Regions from separate parts of the Neobacillus sp. S1227 genome, predicted to be linked through region 1. Evidence: riboswitches for the same ligand, from Rfam matches in the RefSeq annotation. Region 1 holds a riboswitch; each other region holds the start of a gene.
What was found. A riboswitch is a leader RNA that binds a small molecule or an ion and turns the genes downstream of it on or off. The one in region 1 is predicted to bind cobalamin.

Region 1 (11,723 bases):
GTCCCGCTCACCATTCCTTCCACACCTGCAGCAGGAATCATCAGAACACTCCCTAAAACAGTTGCGTAAACCGTAACGACAAAAGATGGCATAGTTTGGGATAAGCCGCGGATAAATAAAATACTGATTGACAAACAAAGCATTGCTATAAAAATATTAAAATCTCCCCAAGAAATTCCTAATGCCCCTCCGGCCACCCCAATAATGGAAAAAACACCAATCAAACTGATCATGGCCCCTAAAGATTTTTTAACCGTTAATTTCACTTTAAAAATAATCCGTTCGAGGATAATGGTTGCAATCGGTGCCAGCGAAATGATTAACGATGCATTGGCCGGTGTTGTATGTTTCAAGCCGGTAAAATAAAACGTCTGGTTCAGCAGCGTCCCAAATATCCCGACACCAACAAGATATCTCCATTCCGAGGTAGTTGGGCGCTTGACCCCCTTATAAAAGAGCGCAACTATGATCAGAAAAAGCGATGTTATGCAAATCCTGACAGTTGATAAAAAAACAGGGGAAAACCCTTGAAGCAAATAGGCGCTGATGGGATAATTGCAGCCCCAAAAGACAGAGACTAAAAACAAGCTGATAAAAGCTTTATTTTGACCAGCAGTCATAATAATAAACACGAACCTTTCAAAATTCCATATTAAGTAATCTGCTCTCCATTATAGCACCGTATTTCGTGATACGAAAGATATTTTTAATTTGGAAAATTAATATAAAGACCAACTGGAAAAATTTTTCAATAACTGCTCATTTTCAGGAAAAAAAGAACAGTGATGAATATCATCACTGCCTTTCTCCAGGTTGCTTAAAAGCATTGTAATTTTCTTTTACCCTACAAATATATCACGATATATTCGTTCTAACATCGCATCCACAAACTTCTCACAGCGTTTAAGGTCATTGACCTGTGGTGCTACTTCAATCTTAAGCGTTGCCGCCAAGTTCGTCTGAACATAAAGCATATCCCTAAATTCATCAACTGCTCCACAAAACTTTGGGTACCCGCTGTCACCAGTTCCTACCGCCCCCGTAATCATACCACTGACCTCCAATGTTTCAAAAGCCCGGTACAGCTCCATCATTTCGTATGGGATTTCCCCATTTCCCCACGTATAGGTTCCAATCACGACCGCATCAAACCTCGCTAATTCCCAAACCGGAAATTGGTCGACACGAAACAGGGTTGTATCTCTATTTTTTTGTAAAAATAACCGCCACAGCAAATAGGCTAACTCCTCCGTATTTCCTGTTTTTGAAGCATAGACGATGGCTATTTTCATAACTCATCGAACCCATTTGATTGAGTGACCTTGGAATAGGTCCGCGGCTTCTGCTCGAAGAAATCAGATTTTGTTCCGTTCAGCATTTCATCACTAAATACATGTATCCACGGCATCGGATTATTTTTTTCTCGATATAAATTTTCCAAGCCAAGCTGGCGGAGGCGCTTATTGGCAAGATATTCTGTGTATTCCTCATATTCTCTTAAATCAATCCCCTTTATATCTGATAAGATAAAGGACGCCCATTCCTTTTCGAGCTCAACGGCTTGTCCAATAGTCTGATATACATAATCCATATTCTCCTGATTGTACAGCTCCGGATTTTCAGTTAACAAAATCCGGATAAACTGAGCCATAAAGTAGGCATGCTGCATTTCGTCCCGCTGAATATAGCTGATCATCGTACTGGTTTTCAGCATTTTCTGCTGCCGGGCAAGATGATAGAAAAAGGCAAAACCCGCATAGAAATAGATCCCCTCAAGATTTAAAGAATTCACACTTAATTCAAATAGATGCTGTGCGGTAGGCTTCATGCGAAACCTCTCATAAGAATCCAAAATCAGCTGGTTACGTTTTTGAACAATCGGGTCGCTCTTCGCCTGATTAAATCGCTCACTCTGCTCACTTAACGGCACTATCGAGCTCAAAATATACGAATAGGATTCATTATGGACCGCCTCCTGCTGGGCAATCACAGCAAAAATCGCTTTAAAGCTGGAATCGGTCACATAATCCATTACTTGTGTCATCATCGGCGTTTGCAGGCTGTCCAGCGATGCAAGCTGGGTATTGATCCGCAAAAAAACATCTTTTTCAATGTCACTAAGCAGGTCCCATTGTTTTATGTCATCCTGCATATTAATCTCTTGCGCCTTCCAAAAGTTTGACAGTAACGTTTGATACAAATCATACATCTGTGGGTAGGCAATATCATTCCAATTGAGAAGACCTGATGATTTTCCATTAATAATCCCTGTTGATTTGTTTGGAAACTCAGGATTTAGCAACTTTATTTTTTTCAAAGTGTTCATCTTTAGTTCCTCCTGTTAGCTATGGCAAGCTTCGCATTCCTCGATTTCCGTTTGCGATGTACTTCTTACGTAGTACGTCGTCTTTAACCCCTGCCGCCACGCTTCCATATGAAGTTTCAGCAGCTCCTTCGCCTTGATATCATGCCGGACATAAAGGTTGAAGCTGATTGCTTGGTCGATATGGCGGGAGCGGGCCGCATTTTGTTTAATGCTCCACAATTGATCTAACTCATGCCTGGCCCGGCGATAATAGAGATATGTTCGATGATTCAAATCTGGTGCTGTCACTTTAAATTTAAAGTTTTTCTTTTCTTCTGCGTATTCGACTGAATAGATGGGGTCAATGCCATCGGTTGAACCACCAATCTTGGCTGTTGATGAATTGGGTGCGATGGCCATTAGCCAGCCATTCCGGAGACCATATTGAGCGACTTCTCTTTCTAACTCCAGCCACCTATCAGACCGATAATTTTTCCGTACAAAATACTCACCTGTCTGCCACTCAGATCCAAGGAACTTGCTATAGGCTCCCTTCTCTCGGGCCAATTCCATTGAGGAACGGATAGTATAGTAGGCAATATCCTCGTACAGTTCATCCGCAAAATCAACGGCTAACTCAGATTCCCATTGAATCCCCTTCAATGCTAAAAGATGATGCCATCCAAACGTGCCAAGGCCAATGGCTCTAAATTTTCTATTTGTCAGCTGCGCCTGACCTACGGAAATAGTATTTAAATCGATCACGTTATCAAGCATTCTTACCTGAATACGGATCAAACGTTCCAGCACTTCGGACAGCACGGCTTTCGCAAGATTGATAGATGATAAATTACATACCACGAAATCCCCCGGTTTACGAACAATCACGACATTTCCATCTTGATCCTGGTATTCGTTCACAATCTTCGTCGCTGACATATTTTGCGTGATTTCCGTACAAAGATTGCTGCAGAAAATCGAGGTGCGGCCCTTTCCTAATAGATGTTTATTGGGATTTTGCCGGTTGACCTCATCCCGATAAAACATATATGGCGTGCCCGTTTCCAATTGAACCATCATGATTCGCGCCATAATATCCATAGCCCTATACGTTTTTCGGGGCAGTAAAGGGTGGTTAACAGCCTCTTCATATTTCTCCGTAAAATATTTCTGGTCAATTTCATCGTAAAAATCCTCCAATCCTAAAGGATTTCCATCTGTATCTTTCCAACCCATAACCTGTTTCACTTGATGAGGGCAAAAGGTATGCCACTCGCCGATGCTTCTGCCATTCCCATCGGTCTCCTGCAGTTTTTCCATAAAAAGATCTGGCACGCAGACACCTGTAAAAATATCATGTGCCTTCCGGCGTTCGTCGCCATTGTTCGTTTTCAAATCTAGGAATCCGTTCATCAAGTCCTTGTGAAACAAATCCAAATAAACGGCCATTGCCCCTTGGCGCTGGCCTAACTGATCAACACTGACGGCGGTATCGTTGACTAATTTAACCCAAGGCACGACACCAGAGGAATTCCCCTTAAACTTTTTAATATCTGAGCCTAATGCCCTCACCTTTCCATAGTAAATCCCAATTCCACCTCCATCTTTGCTTAATCTAGCAATATCCCAATTGTTTAAATAAATGCCATCAAGCGAATCGTCCACCGTATCAATGAAGCAGGAAGATAGCTGACCGAAGCTTTTTCCGGCATTCGCCAAAGTTGGTGTGGCCACTGTCATAAATAAATTGCTCAATGCCCAATATGCTTCCTTAACCAGCTTTAACCGAACATCTTGGTTCTCTTTTTTCATGATGGTCATGGCGATGACCATAAAACGTTCCTGCGGAAGCTCGTAGATATTTCGATTATGGTCCCTTGCAAGATACCGGTCCGCCAATAAGAACAACCCAATGTAATTAAATAACTCATCCCGCTCAGGAAGAATTTCTCTTGCTAATTCATCCATTTCCACTTTGCTATATAAATTTAATAGGTCACTAGAATAAATCCCTATACTCGTTAAATGTTTAATCAAGCCGTAAAAATCTCCATATTTTAAAGAAGAATCATAACCTCTGTTTTCTGCTGCCTTTTGATAGAGTTCATTCACATACAACCGCGCGGCGACAAAAGTCCAATCTGGCTGGTCTATTGCAATTTGGTTAACTGCATAGAAAAGCGCCTGCTGATTTGCCTCTTTTTTGGATAATCCAAGTTCCCTAATTTGTTTTTGCAGCTCTGTTGTATCGAGTTGATATTTCTCAGAGGCTTGCCTAATTGTTTCTAAAACTTCATGTAAATGTGATTTTTCCTGTGTGGTCAAGGATATCTTCCCCCTAAAAATAAAAAATCCGCTTCGGGAGACCGAGCGGATGAAACGAGCACACAACAAAAGAGAATAGTGAAACTATGTCTTCCCTTTGTCGCCGTCGTTTCCTCTTCTCAATCCCCGAAGAAGTTGAAACATCTTAAGAAAGACAGGTCTCCTGACTCATGCATCACCCTACTCAGAGCCCTTCCCATATAAGCACCTATTTTCATAAGAACTCTTATACAGTGGTTTGCTCATTTCGTCAGCATTTACAGTTGCGGGGGCAGTTCCGGCATCACACCGGATTCCCTATTAAGCCGTGTTCGGCATCTTCCCTTAAGGCTAACACAATATATAGTTTTCATATTTGCAAATTAAACAACATATAGAAAAACTAATATCAATATTAGTACATGCTCATTTTTTGGTCAAGTATTATTTTGCATCAACAACAACATTTGGCTCTACTGAAAAATTGATGCTTGGCCGTAATGTCTGCGAAATAAAGCAAGCTTTTTCAGCGCGGACTGCAATCTCTTGCAATTTTTCTGGAGAGATTCCAGAGTCGCTGCTAATATAAAAAACTGGGCGATGGATAATCTGTTTAAACTTTAATTTACCGTCCTCCCTGTCGACAACGCCCTCAGAAACAACCTTGAGTTTTTCTACCTCAATTTTTCGATTCCCCAGCATCGCCCCCAGTGTAATCATGTAACAATTATTGGATGCAGAAATAAGCAATTCTTCAGGATTCGAACCGATTCCTGGACCATCCATATCCGCCGGTGCGGAGACAGTAATATCAAGCCCGCCCCCTTGAATATGTCCCTTCCCATTCCGGTCTCCCTGCCAACTGCCATTTACTGTAAAGTGAAAGCTTTCCATTTTGCAAATACCCCTTTATCATTTTTTTGAACCATCCTTATTAAACCTTTCAACAAATATTTCAAAAACCCTGCAAAAAATGACAAAAAGGAATCTTACATTATGAATGCAAAATTCCTCTATTCCCCTATTTTATTTAAAAACTACTTCTTTTGCGGGTAAGACCACAATCTGATGTTCAGGAGTTTTCACCCCTCTTAGGGTACTATTGTGGTGATTTATTATTTGCTCGGCGGGATAAATGCCATTAACAGTGGTATGACCGTCCTCAACTAATGTAACATCAAAACCTTGTGACAAGGCTGCACGGCAAGTCGTATCTATGCAAAATTCCGTTCTTACCCCGACTACAACAAGGTTGGTCACACCTCGATTTCGCAACTCGTCTTGCAATTCAGTCTGATAAAAAGAATCCGCCGCCCGTTTATGGATCACAATATCCTGATCGCGTGGAGTGATCCCAGGAGCAAACTGCCAAAACTGTGTTCCCCTCTCCAGCAAATCCCCTTCCGGACCGTCAAACTGAATATAAAAGACCGGGACATTTTCCTCATTTGCTTTGGCAATCATCTTTTGTATCACGGAAAAAACTTCATCCTTTTTATAGGTCCCCCAAATCGGGCCTAACTGCACATCGATGACCAATAACGCTGACTTTCCTACTCCCATATGAATTCATTCCCCTTTCTTATTTCTTTTTTATATTTTTTAGATCTTGCCACTTACAATTCTTTCATCCCCCTCCATGATTTTCACACAAATATAAATATAAAAAAACCGCAAATATCATAAAAGATTTTTGCGGTTTTTTGGAGGTGGACCCTTTAATGGATTTATCGATAAGTATTGTTTGGTCTAGTCTTTATGAATGTTATTTTAGGACGCTAGATGAAGACATTCTCAGCCATTTCCCTATTTCCCGTCCACAATTTCCTTTAATATTTCATACGACCGTTTTTGTTTTTCCACATCATAGATATAAGACACTGCCATAAGTTCATCCACATTATATTTTTTCTGAAACGCTAACAGTTGTTCCCGGACGGTCTCTTTGCTTCCCAACATCGTCATTCTGGACATGGACATCACCATTTCTTTCTCCATTGGTGTCCAAATTTGGTCCATATTTTCAACCGGCGGCTGTAACGGCATGCGGGAACCGCGTACAACGTTTAGGGAAAATTGCCGCATTGTAGTTGATAAGAAGCTTGCCTCTTCGTCCGTTTCCGAAGCAACCACGTTTAAACAAACCATCATGTATGGCTTATCCAAATACTCTGACGGTTGGAACCGGCTGCGATAAATCGAAATGGCCTCTTCCATATATTTTGGCGCAAAGTGGGATGCAAAAACATAAGGCAGACCCAGACTTGCTGCCAAGTAAGCAGAATCGGTTGAGGAACCTAGAATATAAATAGGGATATTTGTTCCTGCCCCAGGATATGCCCGTACATAACCCTGATGGTCTTCAGGTCCAAAATACGTTAACAAGGCCTTCACATCATCTGGAAATGTAAAAACAGAATCATTTTTCGAGCGTCTTAGAGCGCTTGCTGTCATCATATCTGTGCCGGGTGCGCGTCCCAGGCCAAGTTCAACCCGACCAGGATAAATGGTTGCCATTGTTCCGAATTGTTCAGCAACTACCAAAGGGGAGTGGTTCGGGAGCATAATCCCGCCCGAGCCCACGCTAATTTCTTTTGTATGTTCTAAGGTATGTTTTATTAAAATGGCTGTGGCAGAACTAACCAGTGTCGGGGTATTATGGTGTTCCGCAATCCAATAACGTTTATATCCCATTTTTTCAACTGCCTGTGCCAGGTCAACCATTGCATTAATTGCTTGGTTCGAATCCTGTCCTTCCCGAATTGGGGCAAGGTTTAATACTGAAACTGGTATATGAATATTTGTCATTATTTTAAATTCCTTTCTTTAAACAGATACACTACTATAGTAACAATGACCGTTTAGGAACAAAAATTAAATGCTTATACAAAAAGAAAAAGGTGCCGCACCATCCCGACACCCTTTACCTTCAAACTTCATCGTTATTATTTCTTTGCTGTATTGATACATGCTTTGGTGGTTTCGGATAACCCGTTTTTCCTGTATCGTCCGGTCCGGTTAGGGTATTCCTCTGGTCCAATACCTTACCTGAGTACTCAATTGGGTTTTTATCTGCCATCTTTTTTCACCTCTATTTTTTTATTGGATTCAGGTAAGTTTATACTTCATTTCCCTTTTCGCCATATTTCATTCTTCTCTCCGCTTCGCTCATCCGGTTTTGCGGTGGTTTGGTTTTATTGAGTGCCTTCTTTAATTCCACCGTTGCATCATTGTTTGTGTTATATTTCTTATCCATGAAAATCACTCCTTTTCATTCTTATTATGAACTGAATTAAAAGCTTCATTCTTGCAGACTAAGCAAAAAAGCCACCCATATCACATGATGGCTTTTAAAAATATATAACTTCGCATTAAAAGATAATCGTCTTATTCTCATGGACAATAACCCGGTCTTCTAAATGCCATTTGACCGCACGCGCTAAAACACTCCGCTCGATCGAACGGCCTTTTTTCTTTAGTGCCTCAACATTCGAACGGTGGTCAACCCGGGCAATATCCTGCTCAATAATTGGCCCCTCGTCCAAATCATTGGTCACATAATGGGAGGTGGCCCCGATTAATTTTACTCCGCGGCCATATGCCCGTTCATACGGCCGAGCCCCAATAAAGGCTGGAAGGAACGAGTGATGGATGTTAATAATTTTATTCGGGTTAGCAGCCACAAAGTTCGGCGTCAAAATTTGCATATAGCGGGCCAGCACGATGACATCAATGTCATGTTCTTTGAGGAGCTGCAATTGCTTGGTTTCAACCTCCGCACGAATGTCTTTATTGGCAGGAATATAATAGAACGGAATATTCAGTCCTTCTACTACTTCCCTAGCGTCTTCATGATTGCTGATGACAAGAGCGATCTCCGTCAATAAATCGCCGCTTTGCCATTCCCATAAGAGTTCAAGCAAACAGTGCAATTCCTTTGACACAAAAATCGCCGTTCTTTTCACCTCAAAAACCGGGCTAAAGCTCCATTCCATTGAAAACTTCTCAGCAATCTCTACAAAGTTCTGTTTCATTTCCGCTGCTTTTTCTTTTAGAGATGGGCATTCAAATTCAATTCTGATGAAAAACCGCCCACCCTCTGGATTTGTGGAATACTGATTGGACTCAATAATGTTAGCGTTGTATGAAAATAAAAATTGCGAAATTGCTGCCACAATGCCCGGCTGATCCGGACAGCTGACTAATAATCGGCCTCGGTTTTGATTCCTCTCTTGAAATTGTTCTAGTTGTTTTTTAATAATAGAATTCATGATAGCTACCTCTATCTCATTTTAATTATTGTGAATTATTATACAATTTAAAGCAGGACTTTGTCACTATTTAAATATAAAAAGGCTGCTGAACCATGATTATAGAGTCAGCAGCCCTAGCTATTCTTACTTAAAAACAGGAGGTGCCTTAAAAAACGGCACCACCCTTTGTTTATTAGGTTCGATTCAGCTGCCCGCTTCTTAGCTCAGGCTGCCTTTCCACATACCATTGAAAAAACCAAATAGCAATAGCAATCCAAAACCCACTGGCAAAATACCCGCCAAGAATATCACTGGGATAATGAACACCCAAATAGATACGACTGATCCCTATCATCAAAATCATGATGGTACTAAAAATAATCAACAGAGCGCGGCCTGTTCCGGTAGCAATATGTCTCCATAGCAGGAAGGCAAGTATCCCATATACAGAAAATGCATTCATCGCATGTCCGCTCGGAAAACTATAGCCTCCGATTTCTATCAATCGATGAAATTCGGGCCGTGCTCGGTGAAAAATTGATTTTAAAATGGAATTGATAATCGGCGTTCCCGCAATCACGGCAATGAATAAAATCAGTTCCAGCCGATGGTGCAGCACCTTATAGAGAAAGAAGATAATAAGAAGGGTGAGAATCACCACTATTTTTGTCGACCCGATGAAGGTGAAAAATTTCATAATGGCTGTTAAGTCAGGTGACTCAAGACTCTGGACTAAACTTATTAAGGTGTTATCAAATCGGACAATCTTATGAACCTCGATAAGCGTGGCCATCAAAGCAAAGGCCGCAAGGGAGATGACGCTTATGATGAATGCGCATGTTAGCTGAAACTTCAAGTTCATTACTGGTAACCTCACAGATAAAATTTCCTTTATTTTACCCTATTTCTTTTTATATCAAAAATGTTTCAGACAAAATAGACAACACACAAAAAGTGCCCCAAAAGGGACACTTCTTTTCTTCTTTATTCCTCCGCCACTTTCACCAGCTGTTTACCGATGTTATCCCCGCGGAATAAACCTAGAAACGCGTCTACAGTGTTTTCAAAGCCTTCGACAATCGTTTCGCGGTATTTGATTTTTCCTTCTCTTACCCACTGGGATAGCTGTGTTAAGCCCTCCTTGTTGTGCTGGGCATAGTCAGAAACGATGAAGCCCTTCATCAAGGAACTGGTTGTCAACAGCTGACCTGCAACCCTTGGACCGACAGGCGGTTTATCCGCATTATAATGGGAGATTTGTCCACAAACGGCAGTCCTAGACTGGAAGTTAATTAAGGACATCACCGCATCGCTTACAGGACCGCCAACATTATCGAAGTAGACATCGACACCGTTAGGGCAGGCTTCCTTCAATGCTTTGCGAAGGTTCTCGGCTGTTTTATAGTTAATTGCCGCGTCAAAACCTAGTTCCTCGGTTAAATAATCGCATTTATCGTCTCCGCCGGCAATACCAACGACTCGGCAGCCTTTCAATTTAGCGATTTGACCGACAACTGTTCCAACAGCTCCAGAAGCTCCGGAAACGACGACCGTTTCCCCTTCCTTCGGCTCCCCTATGTACAACAATCCAAAATAAGCAGTTAATCCCGGCATCCCAAGTACATGAAGCGCCGTTGTCACAGGTGCCAGTTCCGGATTCAGTCTGCGCAGGCCGCTTCCGTCCGAAACGTTATACTCAGCCCATTCCATGAGGCCATCTACATATTGCCCCGCTTCAAACCGAGAATTTTTTGACTCGACTACTTTTCCAACGACCCCGCCTTTAAATGGCTGACCTACTTCGTATGGCTTGGCATAAGATTTGGCATCCGACATCCGGCCTCTCATATAAGGGTCAACAGACAAATATAGTGACCGAATCAGCACTTCACCATCCTGAAGTTTAGGAACATTCTCCTCAATAAATTCAAAATTCCTTTCATCTGGCATTCCTACTGGCCGGCTAGCCAGTAAAATTTTTCTGTTCAAAAGGTTTGTCATCTAACCACTCCCTGTTTTATCTACTCCAAGAAGCAATTCTAGGTGCTTGATTATAATGTTCTACTTTTACGGCTAATCTCCTGCCAGAACACAAAATTACTTTAAACGAATGGTCATAAATTAAAACCCCGGAAGAATCCGAGGTTTTTATAATGGATTTAATAACCCTTCTTTGTATCTACTCTATTGTTAAGAGGTTTGTTTTCTTCCAAGTTTCTGAGTGTATCCAAAAAACAAGCTGCCCCTTCATCAGGTGTCGTTACCGCTGAAATATGGGGGGTAATCAATACAGAAGGATGGTTCCATAACGGATGATTCTCCGGTAGCGGCTCCTCTGTAAACACATCCAGGACAGCATAACGGATTTGACCATCTTCCAATGCCTGCAGCAGTGCTTCTTCATCTAATGATGCTCCCCGCCCTACATTAATAAAGCCGGCATTTGTTACTTTTTGAAAAACTCTACTATTAAAAAAGCCACCCGTTTGTTCCGTCAGCGGCATCGTGTTGATGATCACATCCATTTCCCCTAAGAGGTTAAAATGAGATTCCACAGTCATAACCTCATTAAAATACTCTTTTTCTTTTCCACTTTGGGAGACGCCGTAAACCTCCACTCCAAATCCAGACAAAAGCTTGGCGACAGCCAGTCCAATTTCACCGGTTCCATAGACCATCACTTTGAGTTCATTTAATAGCGTTGGAGTCCTTTGCTGCCATTTTTTCTGCAGCTGTAATTCCCGGAACTCCTCGTGAAATTGTAAGTCTTTCAATATGTAACTTAAACAATACTCTCCGATTCTTTGACCAAACGAACAAACTGTCCTTGTCAAAAGTACACTATCGTCCCAGGTCTTTTT
Region 2 (7,144 bases), 1.4 Mb from region 1:
AAGGAAGGCCTAAGCCAGCCGACAGTTGTTTATGATAAAAACGGCAATGTTGCTTCAAATGTTGCAACAAACCGGACAAAAGGTGTGAAAATTGAAGAACTGCCAAAATATGTTCCGAATGCGGTGGTAGCTATCGAGGACGAGCGATTTTATGAGCATAGCGGTTTCGATATTCAGGGGATAGCCCGCGCCTTCTTCGGTAACTTATTCGCCGGCAGGATTACTGGAGGAGGAAGCACCCTTACGCAGCAACTTACCAAAAACGCGCTGCTGTCGCCAGAACGCACCTATAAACGGAAGGCTGAGGAATTATTTTTAGCAGTTAAAATTGAAAAAGTTTATTCTAAAGACGAAATTCTGCAAATGTATCTGAACCAAGTTTATTTCGGCAGCGGTGCCTGGGGAATTGGCAATGCCTCAAAGAAATATTTTAACAAGGATGCTAAAGACATGTCTATTAGCGAGGCAGCAATGATTGCTGGTCTCCTGCATGCGCCGAATTATCTTGATCCTTATAAAAATTATAAGGGAGCCATGGACCGTAGAGATGTCGTGTTGGGTAAAATGAAGGAACTTGGAATGATAACTACAGCCCAGTACAGCCAGGCTAAAAAAGAAAAAATCAACCTCCATGACGGCGGCGGCAGCTTCGTTGAGCGTAAATACCCTTATTATGTTGATGCTGTTTTAAACGAAGCCATTTCCCGATACGGCCTAACGCAGGATGAAATTTTAACAAGAGGCTACCGGATTTATACGGAAATGGATCAAAATTTACAGGCTGGCCTTGAAAAGGTTTATGCTAATAAATCCTTGTTTCCTAGAGGAATGGGAGGAGAAATCGTCCAAAGCGGCTCAGTCTTGATGGACCCAGCATCAGGCGGTGTACTTGCCCTCGTTGGGGGACGCGGTGAACAAGTATTTCGGGGCTTTAACCGGGCGACGCAATTAAAGGCGCAGCCAGGGTCTTCAATTAAACCGCTGGCTGTCTATACACCAGCACTTGAAGAAGGTTACACTTATTCATCTGAGCTGGTTGATGAGCCGCTTACATTTGGCAATTACAAGCCGGAAAATTTCACGAAAACATATCAGGGCAAGGTTCCTTTGTATAGGGCTTTGGAAGACTCCTTAAATGTTCCGGCCGTTTGGCTTTTGGATCAAGTTGGTTTAAACAAGGGGCTTGATACCTTAAAACGTTTCGGTATTCCTGTAGAAAAAGAAGATAGAAACCTGGCGGTTGCACTTGGCGGGATGAGCAAAGGCGTTTCCCCTCTGCAGATGGCCAACGCTTACACTGTTTTTCCAAATGGCGGGAAGCGTCAGGACAGCCATTTGATTACAAAAATTGTCGGTCCAACAAACAATATTATCGCTGAGCGGGAAGCTAAAACAACCAAGGTGACCTCCAAAAAGGTGGCAAATGAAATGACCTCCATTCTTCTAAATGTGGTTGAATCTGGTACAGGTCAAAAAGCTCGCATCCCGGGAGTACAAATTGCCGGGAAAACTGGTTCAACACAGCTTCCTTTTGCTGATATAAACGGCACAAAGGATCAGTGGATGGTCGGTTATACGCCAAATCTGGTAGGGGCCATTTGGATTGGTTTTGACCAAACAGACCGACAGCACTACCTTCCAAGCTCAAGTTCTTCAAATGTAGTGCCTATTTTTAGAGAAATCATGAGAACATCAACAAATTCTCTTCCAAAGGAAAATTTTGATGTTGTGTCCATAAATGCTAAGCTAGCCGGGGAAACAAACCCTGCTGAAAACATACAAGACCAGGCTGAGGAAATTGGCAAAGAATTAAATGAAAGTGCTAAGAAGATTGGGCACACGATAAAAGAACAAGCACCTGAATGGAAAAAAGGTTTAGAGGAAGTACTTTATAATGTTGGCGAAAAGGTCGATTCGTTGATTCAAAAACTGCAGAGTATGCAAAAATAGCACGCCGTTTGGCGTGCTATTTATTTTCTATTATCTCTATTGGATGCTGTCGAAATGTTTTTTCCTTATGCCTTTGTAAAAGCTTTAGCAGCACTGGACCAAGGGTTAAATAAAACAAAAAGTTGCCGGCCGCATGATATAAATCAAATGGAATCCCTCTTAAGTAGTAAACCCAAAAAGCAGCCGGACCGCCAATGAAGAAGACGTTTAAGGATACTATTAATCCAAAAAACAGTCCGGTAAATCCGGCGTATACGGATAGAAGCAGATGAGGGATTTTTTCATAAAACCTTCCGATCATGCCCGATACAACGGCAACTGTACCCCATGCGATCAACTGCATGAAAACAAATAGCCCAAATCCCAGCACCAAGTTAGAACCTATCACGGTTAGGATAGCGATAATTAATCCGAACCGAGCTCCATAAATTAATGCCGAGCAAATAATAATGACCGTTGATGGCTGGACATTGGGAATCATCCCCATATAAATCCTGCCTACAATGCTTAAAGTTGCTAAGCACGCCATTAAAGTCATGTTCCTTAACGTTAAAAGATGCCGGACCTTGGGCTTAACAATGGAAAGAGGGTTACCCATCACTTATCCTCCCTGTAATCCAGTACATAATTCCATTCAAGCGTATCTCCGGGATTAACATCCTTAACACCAGATGAACGGTCCCCTTTGACACCATTTATTCTGTAACTCCAGCCGCTGTATGGTCCTTTATCAAACTCACGCCACCCGCCGATACCTTTAGTATAAAGCATGGCACCGGACCCGGTGGTTTCAAGCTTAACGCCTGCTTCTTGACAAGCTTGTTTCAAAACATCGGCTGCCTTCGTTTGTTCGTTTATTTCCACTTTTCTAGGCGCAATTAAATAGCCATCAGGCGTCTTTATTGAAACAGTTACTGTGTCCTGCTTTTTTTCAACTGCCTGTGCAGATGCTGGTGCCGAGCTGCTGACTGGCTGCTGCGTTACCGTTGAGGTTTGTTTTACAGGCTGAGTAGTTATTACTTTTACTGTTGAATTTTTTCCACCAGTATCAGACGACGTTGCTTCTTCATCAGAAACAATCCCTTCTACATTCTCTACAGTTTCAGCAGCGGTTTGCTGATCCTGCTGAACTTGTTTAACCTGAGGGGTGGTTGTTGTCGTTGTAATCGTTTTGCCCGGAGTATAGCCATATAAAGCATAGCCAATCCCGCCGATAACCAAAAGCCATGATGCAATATCACCGATGATTTTCTGCCAGCCTTTCATGGTTACACCCCCAAGAACTTTCTTCTAAGAACTAAAGCCAGTGCCCCAATAAATGCGGTAGTTCCTCCTACCTTGAGGTTATTAGGATTGATGGTACCACTTTCTTTTTCAACTTTAACCTCGACTTTGGGTTCACTCACTGCTGTTTGAACTGCCGCTGGCTGCTGGACGACAATCACTTGCGGCTGTGAAGATGTTTTTCCTGTAGATCCTGCTGCGCCGGCATTATTATTCGTAAGGATTTCCCTAACTACCTCTTTTGTTGACTCTGAGACAGGTAATTTTGAAACGTCTGTTGTCGGTGTGACAGTCACATAATTATTGTTGTTTACTACTGTTGGTGTTGGAGCGGGTGTAGAGGGCTGTGATGGTACAGGCTCCTCATTTGCTTGATATGGAAAACTAAAAAGTTTGTCTCCCGATTTAAATTTATCGTAAGCCACTAAAGCTTGAAAAACCTGCTCTGTTGCAAAACTATTCTCTGCCGTTTCAGACTTCATCCATTTATAGCCGCCATTTCCTATTTCATAGGTGAATAGATGGTTAACAGGATTTTTTCCATCCTTAGTGAATTCTGTCGAAGTCGGGTCAACCCCAATAGAGGAAAGTCCAATTACCACTTGGGCTGTTGAAGATGAATTTTCTCCCCAATTATCAAAACCGCCATTAGCTGTTTCAACCGCTTTTAAATAAGTGACGGCACTATTGATGTCAGCTTTGACAACAGCATCTGACTTATGCTTGCCTAAAGCAGTCAACACCATTCCTGTTGTATCCGGATCAGCTTGTTCACTTGTTGATCCAGCCCAGTTCCAGCCGCCGGCGGTTGAATCCATAGATGTAATCTTGTCAATAAGTTTATCCTTAGTCCATAACGCATCAGTTGGGATAGTGTAATCTGCACTATCTAATGCAATTAAGGCATAAACATAGGCTGTAAATGAGGTCAAGGAAGTATCACTGTAAGCCATTTTTATTAAGTCTTGCCCTTCAAAATTAGCCGGATCTGCCCCTAATGCACGAACAGCCAAGATTGTTTTATGAAGTTCCGTTCCTTTTAAATCAGTTCCATTTACCCTGCTTTTCAGCTTCATTAGATAGTCCTGCTTGTTCGCTGTCGTAAGTTTCCCTGCTTTTGAAAGCGTAATTGCCAGCCAATCTGAATTTAGCTCTCCTGCCTGAACATGTTCAGCAGAAGAGGCTATCTGGGTGCTGACATCCTCAGCTGCATAAGCATTGTAAGGTACCGCCAGCGCAAGTGCACCCGCAATTACCATCAACTTTGTTGCTTTTCTCATTTTTTCTCTCTCCCTTTCTATCTTTACCCAAAACTTGACATAAAAAAATCCTCCTATCAGCTAGGAGGAGGTGTTATGTATGCTAAGTAACAAACGAGTGACGTTTCCTGCTTAACACTCTCCCATCCACGTAGGCATTTGTGTTTAAAAACAGGCAGGTTTCCTGGCTCATGGTCATTGCTTCCTATGTCTTCCCATCTTTGCGACAGTGACATCGTATAGGTTGCTCCCATTTACAGTGGCGGGACCGCGTTGGCTTTTAACCAACTTCCCTATTAAGCTAAGAGTCTTGTTTTAGACTTTAGCACCAGTTTTTTTAAAGATTATTTTTTTATGCTGTTATAATTATAGTAAAAGACTGGTTCATTTGTACATGTTTTTTATTTTTCTTTTCATTTTAATATTCAATTTTTTGAATTAAACAGGCAGAGAGCACCCTAAAAAGGTGCCCCCTAAGTTTTCTCTTTATTCAAAATTCCTTGTTAGGTTGGCCATTTCGATTGCGCCAGAAGCAGCTTCCCAGCCTTTGTTGCCTGCTTTTGTACCAGCCCTCTCGATTGCCTGCTCGATTGAATCTGTGGTCAATACCCCAAAGATAACTGGAATGCCCGTGTCAAGCGTGATGCGGGATACTCCTTTTGCCACTTCATTACACACGAAATCAAAATGTGGTGTGGAACCGCGGATAACTGTACCAAGAGTGATAACTGCGTCATATTTTTTGCTGTCAGCCATTTTTTTTGCGATTAATGGAATCTCAAATGCGCCTGGAACCCACGCGACATCCACATCAGCCTCATTCACTCCATGGCGCTTTAAAGCATCCTGTGCCCCAGACAATAATTTGCTTGTTATAAATTCATTAAAACGTCCAACTACGATTCCGACTTTCAGTCCTGTACCAACTAAATTCCCTTCAAAAATATGTCCCATTTTCTATTCCTCCGTATTTTTAATAATGAAGCAGATGACCTAATTTATCATGTTTGGTTCTTAAATAACTTTCGTTTTCGGGTCTCATTTCCATTTGCAGCGGTACCCGCTCGACTACCTCCAGATCATATCCCTTTAGTCCCTTAATTTTGCGCGGATTATTCGTTAATAACATCATTTTTTTGATGCCAAGATCTCTTAAAATTTGTGCACCAATTCCATAATCCCTTAAATCAGGCTTAAAGCCGAGTTTTTCATTTGCCTCTACCGTATCATAGCCTTGTTCCTGAAGCTCATAAGCCTTCATTTTGTTAAGGAGGCCAATGCCTCTGCCTTCCTGGCGCATATACAACAGGACACCATTGCCGGCTTGTTCAATCTGCATCAAAGCGGCGTGGAGCTGCGGACCGCAGTCACAGCGGTAAGATCCAAAAACATCACCCGTTAAGCATTCCGAATGAACCCTGACCAGAACTGGCTTCTCCGGGTCAATTTCACCTTTAATGAGTGCAACATGCTCTTTTTCGTCTACCATATTGGAATACCCGATTGCTTTAAAATCACCATATTCAGTCGGCAGCTTGATTTCCACTTCCCTTTTTACCAATTTATCCTTCTGATTTCGATATTCAATCAGATCTTTGATCGTAATCATTTTCAGCCCCAGATTATCTGCGATTTTTCTAAGCTGCGGGACCCGTGCCATCGTACCGTCTTCATTCATGATTTCACAAATCACGCCAGCAGGCTTGGCTCCAGATAATTTGGCAAGATCGACAGCTGCTTCTGTGTGACCTGTTCTTCTAAGGACGCCGCCTTTTTTAGCGATAAGCGGAAAAACATGGCCAGGCCGTTTAAAATCGGCAGCTTTTGACTGAGGATCAATCAAATTCATGATTGTTGCTGACCGTTCAAAGGCAGAAATACCTGTTGTAGAATTTTTATGATCAATGCTGACTGTAAATGCAGTCCCATGCGGGTCGGTATTGTTCGCTACCATCGGCATTAAATCCAGCTTTTTTGCTAATTCTTCCTCAATCGGAACACAGACAAGACCTCTCCCGTGGGTCACCATCAAATTAATAACCTCAGGAGTTGTTTTTTCTGCAAGCGCTATGAAATCTCCCTCATTTTCTCTATCCTCATCGTCGCAAACGATGATAACCTTCCCGTGTTTCAATTCTTCGATTGCTTCTTCAATCCTGTCAAACATGCTGTATCACTCCTTTGTTTCAGTTATTTCATGCGATTTTATAAAAATCCATTCGCTTCTAAAAATTGGGCTGTAATACCTGATTGGCCTTTAGGCTTCTGATTGTTCGAGTAATTATTCATAAAATGAGCGACATATTTGCCAATCATATCGCATTCCAAATTTACAATCTCACCCGGTCCTTTTATCCCGACCACAGTTTCCGACATTGTATGGGGAATTAACGATAATGTAAATGAGCTTTCGGACACTCCAAATACCGTTAAGCTTGTCCCATCCACTGTTATGGATCCTTTATAAATGATGTATTTCAATATTTCCGGCTCGGCCTCAATTTCATAATACACAGCATTTTCAAGCGCATTTTTGCTTTTAATAACCCCGGTGCCATCGATATGCCCCGAAACAATATGGCCGCCAAACCTTCCTCCTGCCGCCATTGCCCTTTCTAGATTTACTTTTGAGCCGCGCTTTAACGAATTTA
Region 3 (11,723 bases), 600 kb from region 1:
ACATCGAAAGTGCTGTTAGTCTCGCAGGAATCCAGTTTACTAGATCGTCTAATTTGGCTGATGCCCATCCAAATTGCATGAATCGCTCATCTTTATGTCCAACCATAGAATCTAACGTATTGATGGCACGATATACCATTGCAAGCGGGGCTCCGCCAATGATGGCCCAAAATAATGGCGCTGTTATGCCATCGACAGTATTCTCAGCAACCGTCTCAACAGTTCCTCTAACAATTTCATTCTCCGGTAACATGTCCGTATCACGACCTACGATCATACTAAGCTTTACTCTTGCTTCTGCTAAATTCCCATTTACTAAGGGAACTAGGACTTCTTTAGCGGCAGACGAAAGACCTTTTATCGCAATCGTAGTGGAAATAAGATAGATCTGTACCAAAACACCAACGAATGGGTGTAATTGATAGGCAACAAAGACTAGAAATAGGGTAAGGAAAAAAACGAGTAGAACGACTGATGCGGTAAGGCAAATCCCCTTCCAGATTCTGCCTTCACCTCTATTCCAGCTCTTTTCTAAAAATGCGATTAATTTTCCCATTAGTACAACAGGATGCGGCAGCCACCTAGGATCACCCATCAACAAATCTAATACAATCGCGGCAATTAAAATCGCGCAGAATATAATGGCTGGCTCATGAACCATTGCCATCATTTCGATTCCTTTTGAAAGTCCGTTATTAGCTTATGAATTCGGTCTAACTGGATATTTTCTCTCACAACCTTGGCTAATACATCGAATCCTTCTTCTCTTTTTTGGGAAAAAGAGGCTCGGTTCTTGATCGGTTCTAATCCTTTCTTACACCTTATCTCATTTAGAAAAACCTCACGGAAATGATCATTATGGAAAATACCATGAAAGTACGTCCCGATCATTTGTTTGTCATTTGTGATCATTCCTTCCCTTCTGTCAGCTAACTGAACAAAATGGTCACATTCTTCATCAAAGTACGATTCACCCATATGAATCTCATAACCTGCAACGGGAATGCGTTCACCGCCAAAACTGGCAATCCCTTCAGAATGAACCGTTGTCTTATCTGTGGTCATGGTGGTTTGCATCGGAATGAGCCCTAGCCCTTCTATACTTTGATGTGATGATTCCACTTCGTATGGATCTTCGATGCGATTCCCCAACATTTGATACCCGCCACAAATGCCAACGATCAGCGTATCCTTTTGTGCTAAATCCAATATCCGATTGGCTAGTCCTGTGCTGTGTAAAACCATCATATCCTCAATGGTATTTTTACTCCCAGGTAAAATCAGTACATCCGGTTCTCCTAAGTCTTCTGCAGCTTTTACAAAGCGAACATGACAATCCTGTTCCGCAAAAAAAGGATCAATATCAGTAAAATTAGATATCATCGGATGACGGATGACCGCGATATCAATTTCCTTTGTTGCATCGAGTTTAGAAGTATAGTTGTTTAACACAACGGAATCCTCTGCTTCGATTAGCAGGTCATCAATATACGGAACAACACCTAAAATAGGAACGCCAGTATACTCTTCAAACCAGTCTAATCCCGGCTGCAGTAAGGATACGTCACCCCTGAATTTATTGATGATGACACCAATTACTCTATTACGATCTTCCGGTTCCAACAGCTGCAAGGTTCCTACTAAACTGGCAAATACTCCACCCTTTTCAATATCTCCCACTAAAATTACGGGAGCATTAGCAATTTGGGCAACCCGCATATTGACAAGCTCCCGATCATTTAAATTAATCTCAGCAGGACTGCCTGCTCCCTCAATCACGATCCGGTCATAACAAACAGACAATTTCTCATATGAATCTCGAATTAATGCTAAGCCTTGTTGAAAAAAGTCCTGGCGATATTCTCCTGCTTTCATATTTTTAAATGGCTTTCCATGAACAACAATTTGCGATTCGCAGCTGCTGCTTGGCTTAATTAATATCGGATTCATATCAGTTGTGGCAAGAATCCCTGCTGCTTCTGCTTGCACACCCTGTGCCCGGCCGATTTCTTTCCCATCAAATGTAATATAAGAATTTAAAGCCATGTTCTGTGATTTAAAAGGGGCTGTTTTAAAACCGTCCTGAATAAATATCCGGCATAAACCGGTAACAAGCGCACTTTTGCCGGCATCTGAATGAGTCCCTTGAATCATTAAAGGAACAGCTTTCCCCATAAGCATTCACTCCTTCATTTTGGGTATTGCCCCTTAAAATTCAATTCCTTTTACAGCTGGTATACCCTCATCGTAGTAATGCTTTTCCACATCAATAACAGAAACTAGATCAGCCATCTCTTTAATTTCCTGCTTGGCATCTCTTCCTGTTATAACGAGATGAAGATGGGACGGTTTATTTTGGATTAGATCAATTACTTCATTTAGCGGCAATACATCTTCAATAGGAAATGTATCAATTGCTAACGCATTGTTTAATTCATCTAAAATCACTAAATCATATTCACCGCTCATTACTGTTTCCTTTGCCTTTGACCAACCTGTCCTTAACGCTTCCCTGTGCTCTTCAGGGGTTTTTGTCCATGTAAATCCTCTTCCCAGCTGTTCCATCTCAACCCCAAGCTTACGTAAGGCAATTTGTTCCCCGTACGAACGCTCTGGTGATTTAATAAATTGATAAATCTTTACCTTTAACCCTCTGCCAGCTGCTCGTACGGTTAATCCAATAGCTGCGGTCGTTTTTCCTTTACCGTGACCTGTGTACACAAGTGTTAAGCCTTGTTTCTTTTTGTTTATTTGATCCATGTTGGGCCTCCTGGTTTTGTTAAGACTTCATTAGTCATTCGTTGAAATTCCTGCCGAGTGAAAGGTTGCCATCTCTTTTAGCATTAATGTTGCCGATTGGATAATCGGATGGGCAACGGCTGCTCCTGTACCTTCTCCGAGTCTTAGCCCTAAATCAATAATCGGCTTTTTCCCTAATAGGGAAAGGGCTATTTTGTGACCAGGTTCAATGGATTGATGCGTAACAATCATATAGTCAGCAACACCATGAGCGATTGATTTTGCAACTAAAGCTGCAACGGTACATATAAATCCATCGACAAGAATCGGTACTCTCTTGCTCGCCGCAGCAAGCATTGCACCAGCAATCCCGGCTATCTCCAGCCCCCCTACTTTAGCAAGGAGATCGATCGGATCATTTGGATTAGGGTTCCTTCTTTCAAGTGCCTGTTTAATAATTTCGGTTTTGCGTACTAATGTTTCATCCGATATTCCAGTCCCTTTCCCTACTAGTAAAGAAATATCTTTACCGCTTAGAACAGCTAAGATTGCACTGCTTGAAGTTGTATTTCCAATCCCCATCTCGCCGAGTATGAGACACTGTGCCCCTTTTTGGATGATTTGTAAACCTTGATGATAACCTGCTTCAATTGCTAGTTCAGCTTCTTCACGGCTCATCGCATCCTCACGATAGAAATTGGCCGTACCATAACGAATCTTTTTATTTATTAAACTCTCATGTTCAATATCGCTTGCTACGCCGATGTCGATTACCTCAAGTAAGGCACCTATTTGCCTGCTAAAGACATTGATCGCCGCACCACCGTTTAAAAAGTTCCGAACCATTTGCTCTGTCACGGCTTGCGGATAGGCTGAAACACCCTCGTTGGTAATTCCATGGTCCGCAGCAAAAACGAGGACTCCAGGCGGTGTTACACTCGGAAATGCTTCATTTTTCATTTCTGCTAGTTCAATCGCCAATTCCTCCAGCCTCCCAAGGCTTCCGATTGGCTTTGTCAACGTATTAATATAGTCACTAACCTGTCTTCCCATTTCCTTGTTAACTTTTGGAATCGATTCGAAATGTTGCTTCATCCTATTCTCTCCTTACTCGCTTTAATCTCTAAACATTTATCAATCCAATTCTCAACCAGCATTGGATTGGAACCAAAATGAAAATGGGTGTAGCCAGCTGCTAAATTATGCTGCAGATATCCTTCCTTGCTTACACCCCTCATCCCTTTCGTTTCATAGGCATGTGGTAAATCCTCTTCGTTAGGCAAAAAGGAAGAATAATGAAATTCATGCCCTCTTGCTTTTTGATGTTTAAGAATAAAATTGTCATTCAGACCACTAATTTCTCTGTACCCCAAAGCCTGCAAAGATGTTTTCATTTGTACCCTGCCTGGGATTACCCCAATCATTTGATACGTCTTCTTTTCCGTCGTTTCAATGGACTCGGTTAAATACATGAACCCGCCACATTCAGCCAGAGTTGGTAATCCAGCTTCAATTGAATTCTTGATAGAATCCTTTGTCTTTTCATTACATTCCAGCACATGAGCGAATTCCTCCGGGAATCCTCCTCCTAAATAAAGACCATCAACATCTTTTGGCAGTTCTTCATTAGCCAAAGGAGAAAAATAAACAATCTCTACACCATTCGCTTCTAACATTTCTAGATTCTCAGGATAATAGAAATTAAAGGCTTCATCCTTTGCAACTGCCATTTTCATGATCTTTTCTTTCTTCTTTTCAAACATGGAGGATGTTTCACTTACAGGTAGCGGCTCAGCTACGGCTAATTCAAGCAGCTTGTCAATATCAATCGTCTCTAAAACCAAGTCTCCTAATTGATCGAAAAATGGAGCTAGTTCTCCTCGTTCAATGGAAGGAATAAGTCCAAGATGTCTTTCTGGGATTTCAATGCCTAGCTCTCGTTTTAAATAGCCGATTACAGGAACATGACATTCCTGTTCAATCGCTGTTTTGACAAGCTGAAAATGCCCCTCGCTCCCAACTTTGTTTGCGATTACTGCAGCAATATTGGGCCCTTCCGCAAACATTTGAAAACCTTTGACAATCGCGGCTGCACTTCGGGCCATACTTTCACAATTAACTACAAGCAACACAGGACTTTTAGTTATGATACTGATTTCTGCGGTACTTCCTTCATTCGTTTCCGGACTTTTCCCATCAAAAAATCCCATTACTCCTTCTATAATTGAAATATCAGCTTCTCGACTTCCATGTGTGAAAATATCCAAAACTCGATCATGTGTAAGCATCCAGCTGTCTAAATTACGAGAAACCCGGTTGGTGACAGCTGTATGATAAGAAGGATCAATATAATCAGGGCCGCATTTAAAGCCTTGAACCGTTAAACCGCGTTTTATTAATGCTGACATTAAACCAATGGTCAGTGTTGTTTTTCCAACACCGCTACCCGTACCAGCAACTACAATTCTATTGATGGACATAACCATTCCTCGGCTTTCTGCTGATCATATGCGGGAAATAGATTCGGATGAAGCGTTGCACCTAATTTTTGTATACCAAGCAAGAGACTTGGTGACGGCCTGCAATATAGTGACTCCTCCATCACGAATACCCGATTTTCTTTGATCGCCTTCATCTCTGGCCAATCTGGCCGCTTTTTTAGCAATTCTGGTTTAACCTGTTTTTCCATCACACCAACCCAGGCCAGCAAGATATAATCAGGATTACGCGTTCGCACATCCTCCCAATCCGTCTTGACACTGGCCCGCTTATCACCTGCGAATACATTGCGCCCGCCACCCAAATGGCTAATTTCTGTTAACCAATTCGAACCACCCGGAGTATATACCGGCTTTGGCCACCATTCCCAATACAACAGAGGCCGTTCCTCTATCTTTCGTCCAACTTCCTTTAAATTTTCCAAAAGTGTACAGTATTTATGGCAGGCCTTCTGTGCAATCATTTCTTGTCCCGTCGCTTTCCCCACCTCAAGGATATTATCCCCGATATCAGCCAAGCTCTTTGGATTAAGTGTGATAAAAGGCAATCCCCTTTCCATTAAGCCGGCAATGTTCTTTTCCATGCCAGGAACCGTCAATGATGCAAGAACTAAATCCGGCTGAAGCGCCTCAACAGCATCAATGTCGATATCCAAATCAGAACCGAGCCTTGGCAACCCATTAATCCCTGCAGGCCAGTCCGAATAGTTATCAACACCAACGATCGTTGATGTCAATCCCATAAATCCAAGAAGTTCGGTATTACTTGGGCATAACGATACAATTCTCATCAGAATTTAACCTCTTCTCTTTGTTTAAATAGGCTGTTTTTGTAAATATTGTGGTTATGAATTAAGTTTTAACTCTCAACAGTTGGATTCTGGTGTAAAATTACCCCCTATTAGCGGATTGCGGCGTCCTATTAGCGTATATTTAGGTTCTATTAGCTAATTTTGCTATTTTATTAGCGAAATTCGATGTTCTATTAGCGAATCAAAAAGGCTACCATTTTTTAAAAAGGCTCTTTTCGTAAAGTTTGTTGTTTTTGGGAATAACACTGTTCGTTCCTTTCCGCTACAGGCGCTCAGCAAACCCGCGGGGAGGAAGTCGAGCCTCCTCGACGTTCCGTCTGCGGGGTCTCGACCTTTCCTCTATTTCCCGCAGGAGTCAAGCGCCTTTCGCTCCAATCCACTCGGTGTTTTCAATATAGTTAAAAGCAACAATATATGAGAAAAGAGACTTTAAAAAAGAGACTTTAAATAAAACAGCATCTCCAAATCTAATAGAAAAAAGATCCTATTTGCAGCTATCCGTTATTGCTGGATTACCTCTCTTATCTTCATAGGAATTGTCCGCTCCGCTATAGTTTCTCCTTGAAGGATGATTTGTGGTAAACCATAAACGGGGTGTTTCATCACGATTGGTGTGGTACCGTAAACTTGTTGAATCAAATCTGCTCGAATGATATGTTCTGGTGTTCCAATCTCAACTACTCTGCCATTATGTAACAGCAGCAAACGATCACAATATAGTGCAGCTAGATTTAAATCATGCAGAACCGCGATTACGGTCATATCCTCTTCTTGCTGCCATTCTCGAATCCGATCCATCAAAAGGACTTGGTGACCAATATCGAGATAGGTGGTCGGCTCATCAAGCATCAGCAGCTTTGGCTGCTGGGCCATCGTCTTTCCAAGCGCTACTCGCTGCCGCTCCCCCCCGCTTAGGCTTTCAAGCAGGCGATCACGTAACTCAGTTAACCCCATTTTTTCGATAATGGAATCGATTAGTGGTTCAATCTCGTTTTTTTCTTCTCCTAGCCAATTTTGAAAAGGAAACCGCCCCAGTTCGATAACCTCTCTGACTGTAAATCCAATTGGAGGCAGTGATTCCTGCTGCAATACAGCTAACCATTTGGCTAGTTCCTTGCGGGTATATTGTTCAATCCGTTTCCCATTTAGTTCAATTTTTCCGGCCGTCGCACAATCCACTCCCGACAATAGCTTCAGCAATGTAGACTTGCCGCTTCCGTTTGGTCCAATGATTCCCAAGCATTCTCCACGTTTGACAGAAAAGCTAATATCCTCCAGGACAGACTGGCTGTCAAACCGTTTACTTAAGCTTTCCACTTCAATAAACATCATTCAACTTCCCCCTGACATTTGCTTGTTTCTGCGAAGCAAATACGCAAAGAATGGAGCGCCAAGAAATGCGGTCACAACCCCGAGCGGAATTTCCGTTGGGTTAAGTAATGTACGGGCAATTGTATCTGCCCAAAGGACATATATGGCACCGAATATCACAGACAATGGCAGTAATATTCGGTAATCCGGCCCAACTATTAGCCGCACTAAGTGTGGGACGACAAGTCCGACAAAACCAATCGTTCCTACGATTGACACGGCAGCAGAGGTGATTAGGGTGGAAACGACCAACACAACGAGCCGTGTACGTTTGATGTTGACACCCAAATGTGCTGCCTGCCGCTCTCCTAATGCAAATAAATTTAGTGTACGTCCATACGACAGCAGCACCACTATTCCAAATGCTAAATAAGGCATGAGCACAAAGGTAAAGGCCCAACCTCTTAAGGCCAAACTCCCCATCAGCCAAAAGACGATTTCATTCACCACCTGATCGGACATTGACACCATAAAGGAAACAAGTGACCCAAGAAAAGCAGAAACGACAACCCCAGATAAAATGATTGTTTCTAGTTTAAACTTTCCCTGTACATTTGCTAAACGGAGGACCACCAGCAAACTAATCAGCCCGGTCACAAATGCAACAAGCGGTATCGTCCATTTACCAAATAAAACAGTATGAAACCCGAATAAAATAATGAAAGCAGCCCCTGCCGCAGCCCCAGATGCTACCCCTAATGTATACGGATCCGCTAACGGGTTGCGTAACACTCCTTGAAAGCCAGCACCGGCAAGTGATAAGCACGCTCCAACAAGAATGGCAAGAACAACACGCGGCAAACGAACTTTTAAAATGATTTGCTCAGCTGATTCTGGCCAGCTGGAATCTATGAGACTTTGTAAAATAGGCAGCTGGTGTAAGAGAATCCCCCAAACTTGCGAAAGGGCTAGATTCGCAGAACCAAGTGATAAACTAATGACCATGGAGAAAAGAAGGAGAACGAAACCCGCTCCCCCCCATATTGCTAATCTTTTTTTCATTTCTTAACCGATTCCGGATAAATGGCTGCGGCGATTTGCTTCAGTGCATCTGTTATTCTTGGTCCGGGTCTGGACATAAGATTACCTTCAATCCCTGTCAGACGACCTTCTTGAATGGCTGTAATCTTATCCCAGCCACTTCGAGATTTAATTAATTCCTCGAGCGGTTTGCCAGACTTATCATCAACAACATTTGCGGAATACAAAATGACATCCGGGTTATCCTGAATGATCTTCTCTTCATTAATGGCATTCCAGCCTTTCAGATCAGAGGCAATGTTAACGCCGCCAGCCATTGTAATCAGTTCATCCATAAATTCACCCTTGCCAACCGTCCAGCCTGGAGAAAATTCAATATATACTTTTTTCTTATCTTCGTCCTTAATGGTTGCAGCTGCTTCTGTTACTGTGCGAATATCTTCCTTCATTTGAGCCACGAGTTCTTCTGCTTTTTCCTGAGTATCTGTAATGATGCCAATTTGGATAATATTATTTAAAATATCCTCTATCTTTTTCGGCTCAGTTTTATATAACGTAAGGTCTAAACCGCGAAATTTCTCGGCAATATCATTCTTCATTGAAATGCCGCCGATTACTAAATCCGGATTAGCAGCAATAATCGCTTCCTCATTTGGCTTTGTCACCCCGCCTACTTTTGGCTTTGTCGCTGCTTCTTTAGGGTAATCATCAAAATCTGATACTCCATAAATTTTATCGCCCAGGCCTAGAGCGAAAAGAATTTCCGTTTCTGATGGAGACGTGGATACAATTCGTTCCGGCGCCTTATCAAAAGTTACTTCAGCACCCGTTGCATCCTTCACCGTAAGCGGGTAAACGGTTGCTTTATTCTTTACCTCCGCACTTGCAGCAGTTTCCGATTTTAGGTTTTTATCTGCATCAGCAGATTCATTTGCTGCCCCGCATGCGCTGATTGTTACCATCATCAATACAGTCAAAATTAATGCCAAACACTTTTTCATTACTCCACTCTTCCCTTCGTTTATAGATTGAGATGAGCTTGATATCTTGAAGTCTTTCCCAAAACAACGAAAAAGCCCTGTTTCAATTTGGAAACAGGGCGCGCGAAAATCAGAAAAAATAAACATATTTAATACTGATTATGCCGATCCTTTTCCGCGAAGGATTTCGTTGGCAAGCTTAATAGGCAGGTTTCCTGGCTTACGGGTAACGTGATTTCCTCTCCTTCCCATTCCTTAGCTGGAACAGTGGAACTGCGAGGTTATCCCCGAATAACAGTGGCGGGACCGCGCCGGATTCACACCGGCTTCCCTTTTAACCTCATCCAATGACAAGGCACCTACTAGCTATGTAAGATTCAATTGGTCAAGCAAATTACTCAACTAGTATTATAGCAAATACTTCATGATAAGCAAATATTTGGCTTGGGGATAAAGAAACGGACCAGTATCAATGGTAAACATTCAAGTGATGCCTAAAACTAGACTTGAGGAATTTCAAACGCATGACGCAAACCTAGATATTTGTATTCAAATGTATAGAATTAAATAGACTTTCAGGAACAATAGCTTTCTATTTAGTCGAATACATCAAATTTATCGCTTCTAGAATATGATTGGAATAAGTTTGGCAATAGTGCATAACGGTATCACCGACTACTTTAGAGGAATATTCCATGTAACTCTCCATATAATTCCTATTATTCGGTTCCAGGAAGATCCCGATAAATCCAATCAATAAATCGTTCACTAGCTTGGTATGGAAATAAATGTTTTCTGCAAGGCCTACTTGTTCTTCAATGGTTACACCTTTGTATACCAGTTCCTTAAACCTTGGCATGTTTTCAGCTATGAAATTAGCATCTTTCACTTGTTTAGGAACATTTTCCATGATGGATTGGAAGCTTTCATGCGAGAAAAACTCCTCTTCTTCAATGCACTCCGTTAAAAAAGATAAAGCAGTATTGGTATATGCATATTGAAATGTAACATTCCCTAAGAGTGACTCTAAATATGCTTCAGGAGAACCCACACTTTCTCTTGCTTGTAAAAAAATCTTCCTAATCCCTTGTTCCAACTCCATTTTATCCCAATTGGGCTCTCTCATAATTGCACTAAAAACTTCCGCTGTGTTTTTCGATAGCAATTCTATTGACAATACAGCCATCTCCTCGAAGTGGTATATTTTCGTTAAAATGTATAAGCCTTTGGTAAGGTTCACCTTTTAAAAATATAGATAAAGAACTATTTTAGTAATCTTATAAAAATTCCGACAACACACTTTCATTATAACGCAGACATCAAACGACATAAACTTAGATTTTTTATAATAATCAAAATTTAAAGTTAAAAACTTTTTTCCTTTGTTTAACTAAACTAAGTATGAGTTAAAAATAACATTCCTGTTCCTTCGATGCGTAGATGGACCTCAAGATTGAAGTACTCTCAGATTACCCCTAATCCTACTCTCACATCTTATTACAGAATATACATTCGCACTCTTCATTAACAAAAAAGACCCAATCCTTTGACGGATTGAGTCCAAAAAATATTCTTATCGCGATAGAGACATCTTTACGACATCCCTTAATGTAACTCCCAAGCGAAATAAAAAGGCTGCCTAGTGTTTCTAGACAGCCTTAGAATGTTCCTTTAGTACATCCTATTTTTCCATATTATGAAGCTGGTTCAACATTGGTGGCTTGATAGCCTGATCCAGTCCATTGCAAATACACACGATATTTTGGCGAGCCTTGCGTTTTTGCTGATATCGTCCCGACTGAGCCGCCTGGGTTGCTCTTGTCGCTCCCTAAAAACCATACAGTCATATTACTTTGATCGATTCCAGTCGCAGAAGAGATTGCCTGCAGCATCTGCTGCCAATCTTGAGAACTTGAATCATAGTTTGTAACATGCGGCTGACCTGTTTGTGCCGGTGTTTCCGGTGCAGGTGATGTTGGTGCATTTTCCTGTGAGCTATCCGAAGAAGCTGTGGATGCATTGTCTGCTGCATCATCACTATTGGTTTTATCACTTTGAGTTTGATCACTTTGAGTTTCATCCTTGGACGATGAATCGTCATTTGTTTGATCATTTGATGAACTCTTTTTCTCAGCTGGCTCATCCTTCTTTATATTTTGATCAGATTGTTTTTCGGCTGAGGTTTCAACACTTTTATGAGATGCTGCCTTGTCATCTCCTCCCGAAAAAATCGAATATGATACAAATCCAATAAGTATCAGTACGATTACAATGGAACCGTTTAAAATGATATTAATTTTTTTCTTTTTTGCTCTGTGCGTTGCCCGTGAATTGTCTAGAAA

Region 2: it holds a riboswitch for cobalamin, as region 1 does, so the genes downstream of both, ACZ5AE_RS12050 (prenyltransferase/squalene oxidase repeat-containing protein) here and ACZ5AE_RS18685 (ribonucleoside-diphosphate reductase subunit alpha) in region 1, are expected to answer to the same signal.
Region 3: it holds a riboswitch for cobalamin, as region 1 does, so the genes downstream of both, ACZ5AE_RS15865 (ABC transporter substrate-binding protein) here and ACZ5AE_RS18685 (ribonucleoside-diphosphate reductase subunit alpha) in region 1, are expected to answer to the same signal.

What each region holds. Positions count from the first base shown of each region.
Region 1 covers NZ_AP038276.1:3,745,812-3,757,534, forward strand. The annotation lists gene ACZ5AE_RS18670 (DMT family transporter) at 1-620, opposite strand, end outside; gene ACZ5AE_RS18675 (flavodoxin domain-containing protein) at 840-1,292, opposite strand; gene ACZ5AE_RS18680 (ribonucleotide-diphosphate reductase subunit beta) at 1,289-2,326, opposite strand; gene ACZ5AE_RS18685 (ribonucleoside-diphosphate reductase subunit alpha) at 2,342-4,630, opposite strand; cobalamin riboswitch at 4,768-4,967, opposite strand; gene ACZ5AE_RS18690 (OsmC family protein) at 5,054-5,503, opposite strand; gene ACZ5AE_RS18695 (cysteine hydrolase family protein) at 5,636-6,172, opposite strand; gene ACZ5AE_RS18700 (LLM class flavin-dependent oxidoreductase) at 6,416-7,417, opposite strand; gene ACZ5AE_RS18705 (hypothetical protein) at 7,539-7,688, opposite strand; gene ACZ5AE_RS18710 (hypothetical protein) at 7,728-7,865, opposite strand; gene purU (formyltetrahydrofolate deformylase) at 7,981-8,880, opposite strand; gene ACZ5AE_RS18720 (phosphatase PAP2 family protein) at 9,056-9,724, opposite strand; gene ACZ5AE_RS18725 (NADP-dependent oxidoreductase) at 9,847-10,863, opposite strand; gene ACZ5AE_RS18730 (D-2-hydroxyacid dehydrogenase) at 11,022-11,723, opposite strand, start outside.
Region 2 covers NZ_AP038276.1:2,368,909-2,376,052, reverse strand. The annotation lists gene ACZ5AE_RS12065 (transglycosylase domain-containing protein) at 1-1,950, shown strand, start outside; gene ACZ5AE_RS12060 (ECF transporter S component family protein) at 1,967-2,548, opposite strand; gene ACZ5AE_RS12055 (DUF4430 domain-containing protein) at 2,548-3,216, opposite strand; gene ACZ5AE_RS12050 (prenyltransferase/squalene oxidase repeat-containing protein) at 3,219-4,514, opposite strand; cobalamin riboswitch at 4,651-4,841, opposite strand; gene ribH (6,7-dimethyl-8-ribityllumazine synthase) at 4,980-5,447, opposite strand; gene ACZ5AE_RS12040 (bifunctional 3,4-dihydroxy-2-butanone-4-phosphate synthase/GTP cyclohydrolase II) at 5,467-6,660, opposite strand; gene ribE (riboflavin synthase) at 6,699-7,144, opposite strand, start outside.
Region 3 covers NZ_AP038276.1:3,149,145-3,160,867, forward strand. The annotation lists gene cbiB (adenosylcobinamide-phosphate synthase CbiB) at 1-670, opposite strand, end outside; gene ACZ5AE_RS15830 (cobyric acid synthase) at 667-2,175, opposite strand; gene cobO (cob(I)yrinic acid a,c-diamide adenosyltransferase) at 2,209-2,760, opposite strand; gene cobT (nicotinate-nucleotide--dimethylbenzimidazole phosphoribosyltransferase) at 2,791-3,834, opposite strand; gene ACZ5AE_RS15845 (cobyrinate a,c-diamide synthase) at 3,831-5,219, opposite strand; gene ACZ5AE_RS15850 (cobalamin-binding protein) at 5,198-6,028, opposite strand; gene ACZ5AE_RS15855 (heme ABC transporter ATP-binding protein) at 6,551-7,381, opposite strand; gene ACZ5AE_RS15860 (FecCD family ABC transporter permease) at 7,382-8,422, opposite strand; gene ACZ5AE_RS15865 (ABC transporter substrate-binding protein) at 8,419-9,402, opposite strand; cobalamin riboswitch at 9,570-9,759, opposite strand; gene ACZ5AE_RS15870 (hypothetical protein) at 9,974-10,558, opposite strand; gene ACZ5AE_RS15875 (DUF1510 family protein) at 11,076-11,723, opposite strand, start outside.